2 regions of the Candidatus Chlorobium masyuteum genome follow, and region 2 is predicted to be linked to the other one. Evidence: riboswitches for the same ligand, from Rfam matches in the RefSeq annotation. Region 2 holds a riboswitch; the other holds the start of a gene.

Region 1 (8,972 bases), on a different contig from region 2:
TGTCGCCTATCTTCAGAAAGGTGATCTGACCCTTGCAATTGAAGCGTATCAGGCTGCGGTTCTTATTCGTCCTGAATATTCTCAATACTGGGCAGATCTTGGTGCCGCCTATGGCAGGGAGGGGCAAAAGCTCAAAAAAATAGAGGCTTACAAAAAAGCGGTGAGGCTCAACAATGATTATGCTCTCGGCTGGATCAACCTTGCCAATGCCTGTGTTCAGAACGGGGAGTATGAACAAGCCATCCTTGCTTACCTGGAGGTGTTACGGATCACACCAGGGGACGCTTCGTCCTGGTATAATATGGGTCATGCCTATCGCGATGCCGGCCAATTCATTAAAGCTGTCGAGGCTTACCGGAAAGCGGCAACGCTCTCTCCCGGCAATGCACAATATTTGATAAAACTTGGTCAGGCTTATGGCATGGCCGGTCAGGATGTCAAGCAGCTCGAAGCCTACAGAAAAGCCCTGGTCGTCAATCCGGCTTATGTTGATGCATGGCTCTATCTGGGGGTTGCCTATAATAAATCAAAGATGGAAATTCAGGAGCGTGACGCTTATCTGAAAGCCCTTCTTATTGATCCGAATCACAATGCGGTACTCTTCAATCTTGGCCAGAACTATCTTGAACACGGTAATCGCCAAAAAGGTATGGAGGTCTATTCCCGTCTGAAAGAGCTGAATCAGGATCTTGCCCAGCAATTCTATAACAATTTCAGCAAGCTGATGTTTTTTAAAACCGCGATGCGGTAAAGGGCAGCTCATAAAAGGGAGTTGTCATGAATCACCTGAACAATTTATGTGTAGTGATTTTTCAATCAAGCAGGTCAACAGAGGAACAGAAAGATGACTACTCTATCCATCAGAAAGCATAGCGTACTCCGCACCATGATCAGATGCATAGGCTTGTTGGCACTGTTGCTTATGCCTTCAGAACTTCGGGCGGCACCGATGCCCTCGGAATTGAGGATTGATTATGCCGATTACAATCCGCTCAGTTACGTCCTGAAAAAATTCGGTTGGCTGGAAAAGGAGTTTGAAGCAGACCATGTTGCTGTCCGGTGGATATTCAGCGAAGGGAGTAATCAGGGGCTTGATTTTCTGACAAACGGCAGTGTAGATTTTGCCTCCACGTCAGCGCTGCCCAGTCTGATCTCAAAAGCAAAAGGAAGTCCGATCAAGGCGGTCTATATCTTTTCGCATCCTGACTGGATTTCACTGGTAGTTAATCGTGATTCTCCCATTAAATCGGTCCGTGGCCTAAAGGGTAAAAAGATTGCAGCAACGCCTGTTACTGAACCCTATTTTTTTCTGCTCCGGGCGTTGCATGAGGTTGGTTTACAGAAAAGTGATGTAATAATTCTTCCCCTGAATCATAAGCAGGGGCGTATTGCACTTGAAACAAATAAAGTTGATGCATGGGCCGGCATTGATCCTTACGGCATTTCAAGTCAACTGGAGAGCGGAAGTCGTGTGATCTACCGTAACGAGGCATTCAACAGTAATGGTTTTTTGACCATAACAGAGCCATTTGCAGTCAGATACCCGGACGTGGTCTCACGGGTCATCAGAATATATGAAAGAGTACGCAAGTGGGCGGTAACCCATCCTGATGATCTGGCGGTGATCTACTCTGATGAATCCGGAATCTCCCTGCCGATTGCGAAGGTGACCCTCAGCAAGGTTGATCTTTCCCGTCCGGTTCCGGCAATGGAAGACATCATCCATCTGAGGGAAGCCGTACCCGTTCTGGTGAAGGAGAAGATGGTCAGTGACAGCAGTGTAGCCAACAAGGTGATTGACGATCTGGTTGATCCCGCTTTTCTTCCGGGCAAATAACACCGATGCTGAAAGAGTGCGGTTAAGGCGCAACCGGAAAAGAGTAGGTGCATAAAAATTCTTGCGAAAAGCTGCCTCTCAGGCAAAATGAGGCAGCTTTTTTTATTCTACAGAACCCGATGGGCGACCCTGGTACCGGAGCAACTCACTCATGGAGCTGGAGCCAACACCTCTTATGCTTGTAAAGTAAATATGTCAGGACAATCTCTCCTTATAATTTGTGCTGCTACTATTTGATTATCTGAAGCGTTATTACTGGTATAGATGAAATCATCCGTTTAAAATCATCATGGGAATCAATTCCCTTACATACCTCCAGCGCATTCCGGTCTCCATTGAGGAGGCCTGGGCTTTTTTCTCCAATCCAGCTAATCTGTCAAAAATCACTCCTCCTGAAATGATGGTCACCATAACCAGCGGAACGGGTGAAAATCGCATATATGAGGGCATGATCATTACCTACACCCTCTATCCCTTCATGATGATTCCCGTCCAGTGGGAAACAGAGATCACCATGGTATCGAAACCCTATTTTTTTGAAGATGTCCAGAATTCCGGCCCATATGAGTACTGGCATCATCGTCACGCTTTCAGAGAGGTTCCCGGCGGTGTTGAGATGGTGGACTCTCTTGAGTACGCCCTGCCGATGGGATTGTTTGGTGAGTTCGTCAACACGCTGATTGTTTCCCGGCGACTTGAGGAGGTGTTCAGGTACAGAAGAGAGCGGATTGAGGAGATTTTAGGACGATTATAAGCAGCGTAAAACATTACCGATGATGCCGCACAATTACGCTGTGATATTGCGTAAATGATACATGAAACCGAATATTCCGGATTGATGAAGTTTGTTTCTTTGTCGGGAATTTCTTATCTATGTGGCATTACAACTGTTCTTTCGTCGTAGCTGGTGCCGGCTTAAAAGCCGGAGAATAGGGAATTACGTGAAAATCGTAAACTGTACCCGCAACTGTACAACGGTAACCGCAACAAGCGAGGCATGGCCACATGCTCACGCTCTTTGTGGCAGTTTCAGGTCACTGCATGTTCTCCTCCAGGGGGAACGGCGGGAAGGCCGGAGCAGATTGAGACCGTGATAGTCAGGAGACCTGCCAGTTATTATTTGCATTACAAGATCGGACTACGGGTTATAGTCGGGGCAAAGCTGTACTTCTTTTGCATTGCTCACCGCTTGATCTTTTTGCACAGCATTTTTTGATATTCCCGAACCGTTAAGCATCATTGAACGGTTGTCACTCTCTTGAAGTCAAAAAACCTGTTGCGGAAATCTTGAGCAGACAGTGTCGATTTCGGTTACATGCCGCCTTTGAAAGACCCCTGTCAGTTTACTTCTATAAAACTGAAAACAGGTTTACACCTTCAATGAACAAAAAAGTATTTCTCGTGGTGATGGCCGCTCTTTTGAGCAGCAAAGGTCTGCTTGCTGATGAACAGCCAAAACACTTTACCGGTGAGGAGACGGTTGTTACGGCCACAAAAACCATCAACTCAATCAGTAACGCCGGAGGTGCATCGGTAACGGTCATTACTTCGGCTGAGATCCGGGCTTCCGGAAAGCACACGGTAGAAGATCTGCTCAAAGGTGTAGCGGGTATTGATGTTTCCGCTAACGGTGGACCAGGCTCCATGACATCGCTCTTTATTCGCGGGGGTGATGCCAAAAACACGCTTGTACTGATTGACGGAGTTCCGGTCAACGATCCGGCTACGACAAACCGTACGGCAAGCCTCTCCAACCTTACACTCGACAATGTTGAAAAGATTGAGGTTGTCCGAGGCTCGCTCAGTGTGCTCTACGGAAGCAATGCCACTGCCGGAGTTATCAATATCCTGACCAAAAAAGGCGATGGCCCCATGAAATCCTATGCCGGTATCGAAGGGGGAGCATACGGGACGTATAAAATCAACGGGGGCGTGAGCGGAAAAACCGGTAAATCGGCATATGCGCTCTCACTTGCCCGACTGAAGTCAGACGGATTTTCCTTTGCCGACGACCGCAATCCGCGTATTCCGCACAGCGGCAATACCAGTGAACATGACGGCTATGAAAACACGACACTCTCCGGATCCTACTCCTATGAGCTGGCAGCCTCATCGGTTCTTGAAACCACCTTTCGCTATACTGACGCTTCGGTACGGTATGATGAGTCGGCCAACGGCTATACCGGTGACCGGTTTACCTATGTGTGGCCATCCTATGTAGCAAATCCCGCCGGTCTGAAGGAGCAGCATAATGACAGCCGTCAGTATGTCGGAAGGGTTGCCTATAAAAATTGCGGCAAGGTAATCGGAAACACGCTATTCGTGCAGTTCACCAATGAGGAGAGAACCGATTTCGATAACGACGGCGTAAAAACAAACACCTTCACCGGCAAGATGCAGGAGATCGGCTGGCAGGGCGATATGCAGGTTACTGACGCCAATATGCTGACAATTGGTTTATCCGGCAAAAATGAGAGTATGAACTATCATGACTTTGTCTGGGGAGCACCCCTGATCGACAGGTCGGTACTTTCGGGAAATATCTGGCTGCAGGATCAATGGAGTGTTGATAATCTGAAACTGGTAGCGGGAGTCCGGTATGAGGATAATGAGATTTTCGGCAGTAAGGTTACGGCAAGGGTAGCGCCGTCATACAGAATCGGCGAAACCGTTCTGAAGGCAAGTTACGGTACCGGTTTTCTTGCCCCCTCGCTCTATCAGCTCTATTCGGATTACGGCTCGGAAACCCTCAAACCTGAAACAAGCACCGGCATTGATGCCGGAGTCGAACATCGCTTTCGTGATAACCTCCGGGCCGGGATTACCTGGTTCCGATCGGTCTATGACGACAGAATTGATTTTGATATGGTAACATGGAAATATGCCCAGGTTGCCGGAACATCCAAATCACGGGGCATTGAGAGTTTTATTGAATGGCAGCCGCTTCAGGCCCTTCAGCTCGCCATGAATTATACCCATAACAAAACCGAAGACCCTCTGGGTGTACAGCTGGTGCGTCGTCCTGAAAACAAGGTTGGCATCTCCGGCAGATACCGCATCGGCAAATCAGCCGCATTTGGTGCCGGCATGCAGTGGGTCGATGAACGAAAAGAGGTTGCATCAGCAAAGGATAGCAGCGGAACAGCTGTCGGCAAGCTTCCGGACTATTTCCTCCTGAACCTGAACGGATCATACAATCTGTCCGAAAAGGTCGAATTATACGGACGCATCGACAATGTATTCAATACCTGGTACGAAGAGGCCTGGGGTTACGCAACTCCGGGAAGGTCGGCCTATGCAGGAGTCAAGATTGCCTTTTAATGAGCACCTCTATAAATCTGTTACGCGATCCGATTGCTTCGTTGGTCGGTGCTCGAAATCCTCAAGTACTCCTTGTACATTCCGGTTTCTGCGCTCCGTCCGCCTCGCACTCAAACCGCTCACGACGATTTATAGAGGAGCTCTAATGCGCTAATGCAGGGAAAAACAGGATTAAATCAATAACCAATGTATAGTTATGAATATGACCATTAGCGAACAGGAAAGGGAGGCACTCTACAAGGTCATCTACAACCGGAGGGACGTGCGGGGGCAGTTTCTTGCAAACCCTGTACCGGAAGAGGTAATCTCGCGGCTTCTTGACGCGGCTCACCATGCGCCGAGTGTCGGATTTATGCAGCCCTGGGATTTTATTGTTGTCAAGGATCGTGCTGTTCGCCGCAAAGTCAGGGATGGTTTTGAGGTTGCTCACGCCGAAGCTGCGGCAATGTTCAGCGAAGAGAAGCAGGAGCAGTATCGCTCGTTCAAGCTGGAGGGGATTATGGAATCCCCTCTTGGCATCTGCATCACCTGCGACCGAACGCGCAGCGGGGAGGTGGTGATCGGCCGCACAGCAAACCCGGAGATGGATCTCTACAGCTCGGTCTGTGCCGTGCAGAACCTCTGGCTTGCGGCAAGGGCGGAAAACCTCGGTGTCGGCTGGGTCAGTATCATACATAACGACCATATCCGTGAAGTACTCGGTATTCCGGAGCATATTGTCCCGGTTGCCTGGCTCTGTGTCGGCTATGTAAGCTTTTTTCATGAAACACCGGAACTTGAGCAGGCTGGCTGGCTGCCGAGAATGGAGCTTGACTCACTGGTTCATTACGAAACATGGTAAAAGCTGAAAACAAATCAAGTGCCCTTGCAATTTTTGGCACAGCTTCAGATGTCGGCAAAAGCATTGTAGCAACCGCCCTCTGCCGGATATTCAGCAATGCCGGTATTGATGTCGCCCCGTTCAAGGCGCAGAACATGTCGAATAACTCCGGCGTTACCCATGACGGCTTCGAAATCGGACGCGCCCAGATAGCCCAGGCTGAAGCCGCACGTGTTGCCCCCTCCGCCGATATGAATCCGGTACTGCTGAAACCCAACTCCGATACCGGGGCCCAGGTTGTGCTTCAGGGGAAGGTGTGCACCGACCGGACGGCCAGAGAGTATTTCGGCGACACCAAACGGTGGTCTGAAGCTGCATTTGAGAGTCTTGAGCGGTTGATGATGAAGCATGAGCTGGTCGTGATCGAAGGAGCCGGATCCTGTGCGGAGATGAATCTCTACGAAAGGGATTTTGTTAATTTCAAAACTGCACGAAGGGCAAAAGCATCGGTCATTCTTGTTGCCGATATTGACAGGGGAGGCGTCTTTGCGCAGGTTGCCGGAACACTCGCCATTATTCCGCCAGAAGACCGGGCTCTGGTAAAAGGGGTTATCATTAACCGCTTTCGGGGAGATATCTCCCTCTTCCGCGATGGCGTTGCCATGCTTGAAGCTATGACCGGCGTTCCGGTTCTCGGTGTTATTCCTTACTTCAGGGGGTTCAGCATTGATGCCGAAGATGCCGTACCCCTCTCCTCCAAAGTTGATCCGGCGGGAGCTCCTTCCCCTGATAAGATCGGCGTTGCCGCAATCTATTTTCCGCACATCTCCAATTTTACCGATCTGTCGCCGCTGGAGCATGATTCGAGGGTTGAGCTGCACTACCTCCACTACCCGAGATCCCTGAAGGGGTACAAGGCGCTCATTCTTCCCGGTTCGAAAAATGTGCGTGGCGATCTTGGCTGGCTCCTCTCTCTGGGATGGGAGAGTGAAATCCGGAAATTCAGGGAGGAGGGGGGAGTCATCATGGGTATCTGCGGCGGCTACCAGATGCTTGGAAACTCGATTGCCGACCCTCATGGTGTTGAAGGCACTCCCGGAACGGCACGGGCTCTCGGCTATCTTGATGTTGAAACCGTGCTTGAGAAGGATAAATGCCTTGCAAACGCAAAAGGAACCATTGTCGACGGCAATATCCCGGCTTCAGGATACGAAATCCATATGGGAAGAAGCACCGTTTCGGGTGCATGCAGACCGTTTATCCGGCTCTCGGAGCGGAACAATAATCCGGAAAATGATCTTGACGGGGCAGTAAGTTGTGATGGAAAGGTGTTTGGAACCTATTTTCATGGTATTTTCAGTGAAAGAGGGGTAAAGGAGTGGTTTCTTCTCCGCTCTCAGCCCTCCTGCCAGCCGCAAGGGCAGGAGAGTGATGTGAGTGTGGAGAGTTATGAGCGTCTTGCCGGACACTTCACCCTGCATCTTGATCTTGACAAGGTTTTCAGCATTATTGATCGGTCACAACCATGAAAACACTCTTTCATCACGAGCACGGTGGTGCACGGGCAGGCAAAGAGAGAGCCGAGGGTCGCGAGGTGCTTGACTTCAGTGTCAATATCAGTCCGCTCGTTCCGCCAATCGGAGAACTTTCGTTTGATGATATGCAGCCCCGACACTACCCCTCAATTGATGGTCGCGGTGTACGGCGTTTTTATGCGGATAAATTCGAACTTAACCCGGCTTCGGTCCTTCCGCTGAACGGTGCCATTGAAGGGATCTACCTCGTTCCGCGTGCACTTTGCATCCGTCGTCTTCTCCTGCTCTCGCCCTCTTTTTATGACTATGAGCGGGCAGGAAGAGTTGCCGGTGCCGAGATCAGCTATATTCATCTGGAGAGAGAGAACCGATTTCGTTTGCCGGGCATTGAAGAACTTGCCGCTGCGCTTGCAGAGGCCGATGCTTTTTTTGCGGCAAATCCCAATAATCCAACCGGAACCAAACTCCCCCCGGAAATTATAATGGCCCTTGCAAGCCGTTTTCCTGATAAATGGTTTATTGTCGATGAGGCATTTATCCAGTTTACTGCTGCCTTTCCGGATAACTCCCTCATGGGGAAGGTGCATGCACTGAAAAATGTTATTGTCATTCACTCGCTCACAAAATTCTATGCCCTGCCCGGTTTGAGGCTTGGGGCGGTTGTTGCACATCCGGAAATCATTTGCCATCTGCTCGACTACAAGGAGCCCTGGACGGTCAATTCAGCTGCTGAATCGGTCGCAGTAAAACTTTTGGAGTGCAACGGATTTGACCGGGAGCTTCGTGAGCTGATTTTCAGGGAGAGAACAAGAGTTGCTGCCGCTCTCTCTGAAATCGAAGGGCTGCATCTCTATGGCGGCAGGGCCAACTTCTTTCTTGCCCAGTGGCAGAGAGGTGTTTCGCTGGACGAACTGCTGGAGTATCTTCGCTCGGTCGGGATTCATGTCAGGGACTGCCGGAATTTTGCCGGGCTTGAGGTTAACTATTTCCGTTTTGCCATTATGTTGCCGGAAGAGAATAACCGTCTTCTGGCAGCTGTACGGGGTGCCGCCGGATTAAACAGGGAGAACTGAGTTGACTGACGCACTTCCGGAAGCCCTTGTAGCTTCAGCATTCCTGCTTGACCTCTCACTGGGTGACCCGCGATGGATGCCGCATCCGGTGAGGGGGATAGGCTGGTTTGCGCTCCGCCTTGAATCCCTGATGCGTCGCTCACCCCTCCCGTTACGGGTTACCGGTATAACAACCGTAATTGCTGTTGTCGGAGCCTCTGCCGGAACAGCTTGGCTCCTGATCACTTGTGCTGTAAAACTGCATCCTCTCGGTGGAGCTGCCATGAGCATCTACCTGCTCTACACCTCATTTGCCGTTCGCGATCTTGGCGATCATGCCGCCGCGGTAGAGCGGGCGCTTATAGCCGGTGATATTAACGAAGCACGCCGAAAGGTATCCTGTATAG
Region 2 (6,253 bases):
GGTGAACCTCGCTATACCGTCGTGAGCGGCTGAGAGCGAGGCGGAAGGAGCTCAGAAACCGGAATGTACACAGAGTACATGAGGATTTCGAGCACCGCCCAACGAGGCAATCGAGCCGCGCAACAGGTACAGTGAGGTTCAGGAGCAGCCGGTGGTCATGCCGCAATCCTCACAAACCTTGCACGTCCCGTTCTGCTTGACGCGCATGGAACCGCAGTTTTCGCACTGCTCGCCGGTATAGCCCTGAACCTTGGCCTGATAGACCTGGCTTTTGCGGGTTGAGGAGCCTTCTGAACTACTGTGAACAGCAAGGGCCGGCTCGGCAACAGGCGCATGACCGTTCGAGCCGCTAATGCCCTCGGCATCACCCTCATGCACCTCATCAACAGCTTTAACATGAACAAAATCCTTCCGGCCGAGATAGTCATAGCCGATTGAGCGGAAAACATAATCCAGAATGGAGGTGGAGTTCTTGATGGCATTATGGCCCTGAACCGCACCTGCCGGTTCAAAGCGGGTAAAGGTAAAGCTGTCCACCAGCTCTTCAAGCGGCATACCGTACTGCAGCGCTTTTGAAGCGAGCACGGCAAAACAGTTGAGGAGCCCCTTGAAGGAAGCGCCCTCCTTGTACATGTCGATAAAAACCTCACCGAGAGAGCCGTCCTGATACTCCCCTGTTCTGAGAAAGACCTTGTGTCCACCAACATAGGCTTCACGGATGTACCCCTTTCTGCGTTTCGGCAGATAGCGGCGCTCGGAGCGGTGATAGACCCGTTCAACAATCTGCTCCTGAACCTCTTTGGGACCCTTGGTCTCGTCAAGGCTCTCTTCGGTGCCAAGCATAATGACTTCGTCAAGATCCTGATAGCTGGAGCTGTTGAGCGGCTGGGAGAGCTTTGAACCGTCGCGGTAGACCGTAATAGCCTTGATCATATGCTGCCATGCCGAGGTGTAGACCTCACCGATTTCAGCCGTAGTGGCGGTAGAAGGCATGTTGACCGTTTTGGAGATCGCGCCTGAAATAAATGGCTGTACCGACGACATCATGCGCACATGGGCCATATGCTTGATATAGCGCTGACCTTTCTTGCCGCACCGGCTGGCGCAGTCAAAGACCGGCAGATGCTCCAGCTTCAGATGAGGAGCACCTTCGATGGTCATGGTGCCGCACACATAGTCATTGGCCAACTCGGCATCCTCCGGCGTAGCGCCGAGAGCCTGAAGCAGATCAAAGTCTGGATCGTTCAGCTGCTGATCACTGAAACCGAGCGAAGCGCAGAACTCCTCTCCGAGAATCCATTTGTTAAAGGCAAAACGGATATCAAAAACCGTTTCAAGCTGCGACTCGACCACGTCAATCTTCTCATCGCTGAAGCCGCGGGTTTTAAGCCACTGTCGGTTGATGGAGGGCGAACCGGCAAGCGTGCCATGCCCCTTGCAGTAGTGCTCAATGTCGTCAATCTGTGACGGGGTGTAACCGAGCCGTTCAAGCGCCTTGTGCACCGACTGATTGACAATCTTGAAGTAGCCGCCACCGGCCAGTTTCTTGAATTTGACAATAGCAAACTCCGGCTCAATTCCGGTCGTATCACAATCCATAACCAGTCCGATGGTGCCGGTAGGCGCAATCACGCTCACCTGGGCATTTCGGAAACCATACTTCTTGCCCTTCTGGAGCGCCTCATCCCAGATCTTTCCGGCAGCCTCGAAGAGCTCCTTAGGGCAGTACTCCGAATCAATACCGCGAGGGCTGACCGAAAGCCCCTCATACTCCTCTTCAGAGAGGTTGTGTGCTGCCCGGCGATGGTTGCGGATAACACGAAGCATATCCTTTGCATTTGCGCTGTGACCGGCAAAAGCTCCGAGGTCATGCGCCATCTCTGCCGAGGTGGCATAGGCCTGACCGGTCATGACCGATGCAATTGCACCGGCAAGGGCCAGCGCTTTTGGTGAATCGTAAGGGATGCCGAGCACCATCAGTACGGTGCCGAGATTGGCAAAACCAAGCCCGAGCGTTCTGTACTCGTAACTCAGGCGGGCAATCTCCTTTGAAGGAAAATGCGCCATCAGCACTGAAATTTCAAGGACGATAGTCCAGAGAGCTGAAGCGTGCTGCAGCTCACGGATCTTTACCTTGCCCGACTCCTCATCAATGAAATGGATAAGGTTGAGACTTGCAAGATTGCAGGCTGTGTCGTCAAGGAACATGTACTCCGAGCAGGGGTTGCTCGCATTGATCCGTCCGCTTGCCGGGCAGGTGTGCCACTCGTTGATCGTTGTATCGAACTGCAAGCCCGGATCGGCGCACTTCCATGCACTGAGCAGAATTTTCTCCCACAAATCACGCGCCTTTACTGCACGGACGTTCTTGCCGGTTGTACGCTGGCGAAGCTGCCAGATATCGTCATTCTCCACCGCCTTCATGAACTCGTTGGTCACCCTGACGGTATTGTTGGAGTTCTGGCCGCCGACCGTCTGGTAGGCTTCCGACTCATAATTGGAGTTATACTCATCAAAATCAAGCGTCGTGAATCCCTGTTCGACCAAAGCAAGCACCCGTATGATATAGCTCATCGGCACGGCCCTGCTGAGCGCATTCTGAATCAGGCGGTTGAGTGCCGGATTCTCCTTGCGGTCAGAACCGTTCAAAAGAGCCTCTTCAACAATGGCCTGCAGAAAACGGGAGCAGATTCTTGATCCGGCCACGAGCGAGGCAACCTTGTCCTCCTCCTTGGCCTTCCATTCGATAAATTTCTCCACATCCGGATGGTCGATATCGACAATAACCATCTTGGCTGCCCTGCGGGTTGTGCCGCCTGATTTTATAGCTCCGGCCGCAGAATCAAAAATCTTCAGAAAACTCATCAGACCCGACGAACTTCCGCCGCCACTCAGTTTTTCACCTCCCGAGCGAAGGTTGGAGTAGTTGGTACCCGAGCCGCTGCCGAACTTGAATACCCTCGCCTCACGAATCGCCAGATCGAAAATACCACCCTCATTGACCAGATCGTCACTGACCGACTGGATAAAACAGGCGTGAGCCTGCGGGCGGCTGTAGGCATCCTCGGACTCCTTCACCTCACGCGTTTCAGGATCAACATGGTAGTGACCCTGTGCAGGCCCGGTCGTGCCATAGGCAAAATTAAGGCCTGTATTGAACCACTGCGGAGAGTTGGGTGCGCCCATCTGCTTGAGAATCATGAAAGCGACCTCATCATAAAAGGTCTGGGCATCTTCCGCTGTATCAAAATATCTGTTTTTCTCACCCCAATCCTTCCAGCACCCTGCCAGACGATGAACAACCTCCCTGATGGAGTGCTCACTGCCGGTCACAGGATGCCCTTCGGCATCAAGAATAATTTCGCCATTTTCGTCCCGCTGGGGCACCCCGGTTTTGCGGAAATATTTCTGTGCAAGAATATCTGCGGCAACCTGCGACCACTGTTTCGGCACCTCGATATCGGTCATTTCAAACACTTTCGAACCGTCCGGATTCCGCAGAACCGAAGAGCGTGTCGTGTATTCAAACCTGTCGAAAACATTTTCGCCGGGACTGGTGAACAGACGGGAAATTTTCATAGAGATTCTCCAGTATCAGTATTGATATGTGACTGTATAAATAATTATATAATTATAACTTAGCGGACTTGCGCCCTCAATGACACTCTCTGCTCGATATCAGATTTTCCAATAAAGTTTAATATAACATTTATCGAAAAAGATGGCTATTCGAGACAATTTCTCTGTTTTTTTTCCCTTCTTTCCTGTGAAAAAATGCAAGGTTTATTGCCTGACTTTGATCCCGAAGTCAAATGGCAATATCTTTCCGGCAGGTCTCCTGACTATCAACGGTTTTCTGCCCTTTCGGCAGGCGTTCAATGTGGAAAAAGCCTTCCCCCGTCTCTCCGGTGGTAACATCTCGGATAACGACGTGGCTTGATCCTGCTGAATAGAAAATGAACAAACTGGGTTGTTTGCCTCCCCTCTCCAGCGAACCGTTTTTCAGTTGCGGGTACAGTGTACGAATCTCACGTACTTCCCTATTATCCGGACCATTTCAAGTCCGGCACCAGAAAAAAAGAACTGATAACAGTGTACTGTTTTTTTCCCTCGCTTTCAACCGCAAAAGAGGGTAATCTTCATTTTTCGCGATCTCCGGAAAAAACAGAGTCAGATAAAAGATCGGGACGACACTACAGCAAATCACAAATTTTTAACAGGAATATCACCAAGCACAGCAACAAGCAGATCCCAGAATTTCCCGACAGAGGGAATATGCACCTTCTCATCCGGAGAGTGCGGGTAGCGAATGGTGGGACCAAAAGAGATCATATCAAGTGCAGGGTATGCGCCTCCTATAATACCGCACTCAAGACCCGCATGAACCGCACTCGTCACAGGAATCTTCCCGAACTTCTTCTGAAATAGATCCTGCATGATCTTCAGAATCGGCGACTCAGGATCCGGTTTCCAGCCGGGATAGCCTCCGTCAACCACCGAACCCGCCCCTGCAAGATCAAAAAGAGCCGTGATCATGTGCTCAAGATCGACTTTCGCCGAATCAACCGAACTTCTGACGAGAGAGTCAACAGCAATTGTGCCGTTCCCGGATTTCACCATGGCAAGATTATTGGAGGTTTCAACAAGACCCTCCATCTCACTGCTCATTCGCATAACGCCATTCGGACAGGCATAGATGGCCTTCATCAATCTGAGAAACACTGCCGGTTCAATAGCCGTTTCGGGGAGAGAAACAGAAACCACTTCAATCTGCAGGGCTGGTTCAACCGCTCGCAGCTCATCTTGTATGGTGCCCCTCAAAACAGAGAGTCGGTCAAGAAAAGCAGCCGCCGTTACTTCGGGAACAGCAGCAACGGCAAAGGATTCACGAGGGATGGCATTACGCAGACTTCCCCCGTCAATGGATATAAGCTGCAAACCATACCCGATATGGCCTTCATAGAGAATCCGGTTCATGATCTTGTTGGCATTACCACGGCCCAGATGGATATCCACACCGCTGTGGCCGCCCATCAAGCCGGTTACGCTGATCCTGAAGCCCTGGTAGTCCTCCGATAGAGCGTGTTCAGTGTAGTTGAAAGTTGAGGTTACGTTGACACCTCCGGCGCAGCCGATAAAGAGCTCCCCATCATCCTCCGAATCAAGATTCATGAGAATCTCACCCTTCAGCACTCCGGGTTTCAGACCCATTGCCCCGCTCATCCCGGCCTCCTCGTTGCTGGTAAAGAGCGCTTCAATAGGACCATGCTTTAGCGTTGTAGACTCAAGCACGGCCATCGCTACCGCAACCCCGACACCATTGTCAGCACCAAGTGTGGTGCCATCGGCCCGCACCCACTCGCCATCAATAATGGTCTCAATCGGATCTTTTGCAAAATCATGGCTCTTTCCGGTGTTCTTCTGCGGCACCATATCCAGATGAGCCTGCAGAATCACCCCCTTCCGGTTCTCCAGTCCCGAAGTGGCCGGCTTGCGGATAATGACATTGTCAGCATCATCCACAATACTCTCAAGGCCGAGGTTGCGACCGAATGCCGTCATGAATTCACGAATCTTCTCCTCATGGCCCGAAGGCCGGGGAATACGGGTCAGGCTCTGAAAATGCCTCCAAACCTCATGCGGGCTCAACCCTGAAATATCGTTGTTCATAAAATGTATTGTTGTTGGAGGGCAGAACCCTCATTTTCCGGGAGCGCCGAGATCCAGCTCGGCATAAGGTTTGTAATACTATCATAACAGGCGACAACTTGTTCATTTTTTTCAGGTTACCCGATAGATCAGTCTCCAATATCAATCGCTCTGCATACATATTAATCCCCTGACCATATTGAGTTTATTACAGCTCTGCACCAAAACCACTCAATACCTCTGCATATCTGCTATTCGTGAAAATATACATCAGTAGAGGTTGCCGACAAAAACAGGAAAACTGAAATTGATTGCCGGGAACATGGTTCCCAAGCTCTGTAGACTCAAAGAAGTTAGTAGAGCGCATTCCGCAACCCTCACACTCTCTGCAAGGGGTTTCAATCCACGCGCCCAAAGCAGGGCATGACTGTGCAAATAAAAGAGCGGCCCCGGTGCATCCAGACTCGCGCCTCCTGGGATAGCTTACACCCCATTATGAGTTCACAGCCAATAACTGATCCTTTTGAAAAAACAGAAATTGGATTATTAATTACCTCTGTCACTTACGTCCCTTAATCCCCCACGAATGGATAGCACTCAAAAA

What was found. A riboswitch is a leader RNA that binds a small molecule or an ion and turns the genes downstream of it on or off. The one in region 2 is predicted to bind cobalamin.
Region 1: linked by a shared signal. The riboswitch ahead of G9409_RS07190 (TonB-dependent receptor plug domain-containing protein) and the one ahead of G9409_RS08720 (vitamin B12-dependent ribonucleotide reductase) in region 2 are both predicted to bind cobalamin.

The regions. Positions count from the first base shown of each region.
Region 1 covers NZ_JAAORA010000003.1:97,467-106,438, forward strand. Annotated here, with positions in the region: gene G9409_RS07175 (tetratricopeptide repeat-containing S1 family peptidase) at 1-751, shown strand, start outside; gene G9409_RS07180 (aliphatic sulfonate ABC transporter substrate-binding protein) at 845-1,837, shown strand; gene G9409_RS07185 (SRPBCC family protein) at 2,127-2,591, shown strand; cobalamin riboswitch at 2,726-2,965, shown strand; gene G9409_RS07190 (TonB-dependent receptor plug domain-containing protein) at 3,218-5,158, shown strand; gene bluB (5,6-dimethylbenzimidazole synthase) at 5,355-5,999, shown strand; gene G9409_RS07200 (cobyric acid synthase) at 5,993-7,507, shown strand; gene cobD (threonine-phosphate decarboxylase CobD) at 7,504-8,586, shown strand; gene cbiB (adenosylcobinamide-phosphate synthase CbiB) at 8,588-8,972, shown strand, end outside.
Region 2 covers NZ_JAAORA010000004.1:145,235-151,487, forward strand. Annotated here, with positions in the region: gene G9409_RS08720 (vitamin B12-dependent ribonucleotide reductase) at 139-3,579, opposite strand; cobalamin riboswitch at 3,812-4,089, opposite strand; gene G9409_RS08725 (aminoacyl-histidine dipeptidase) at 4,204-5,670, opposite strand.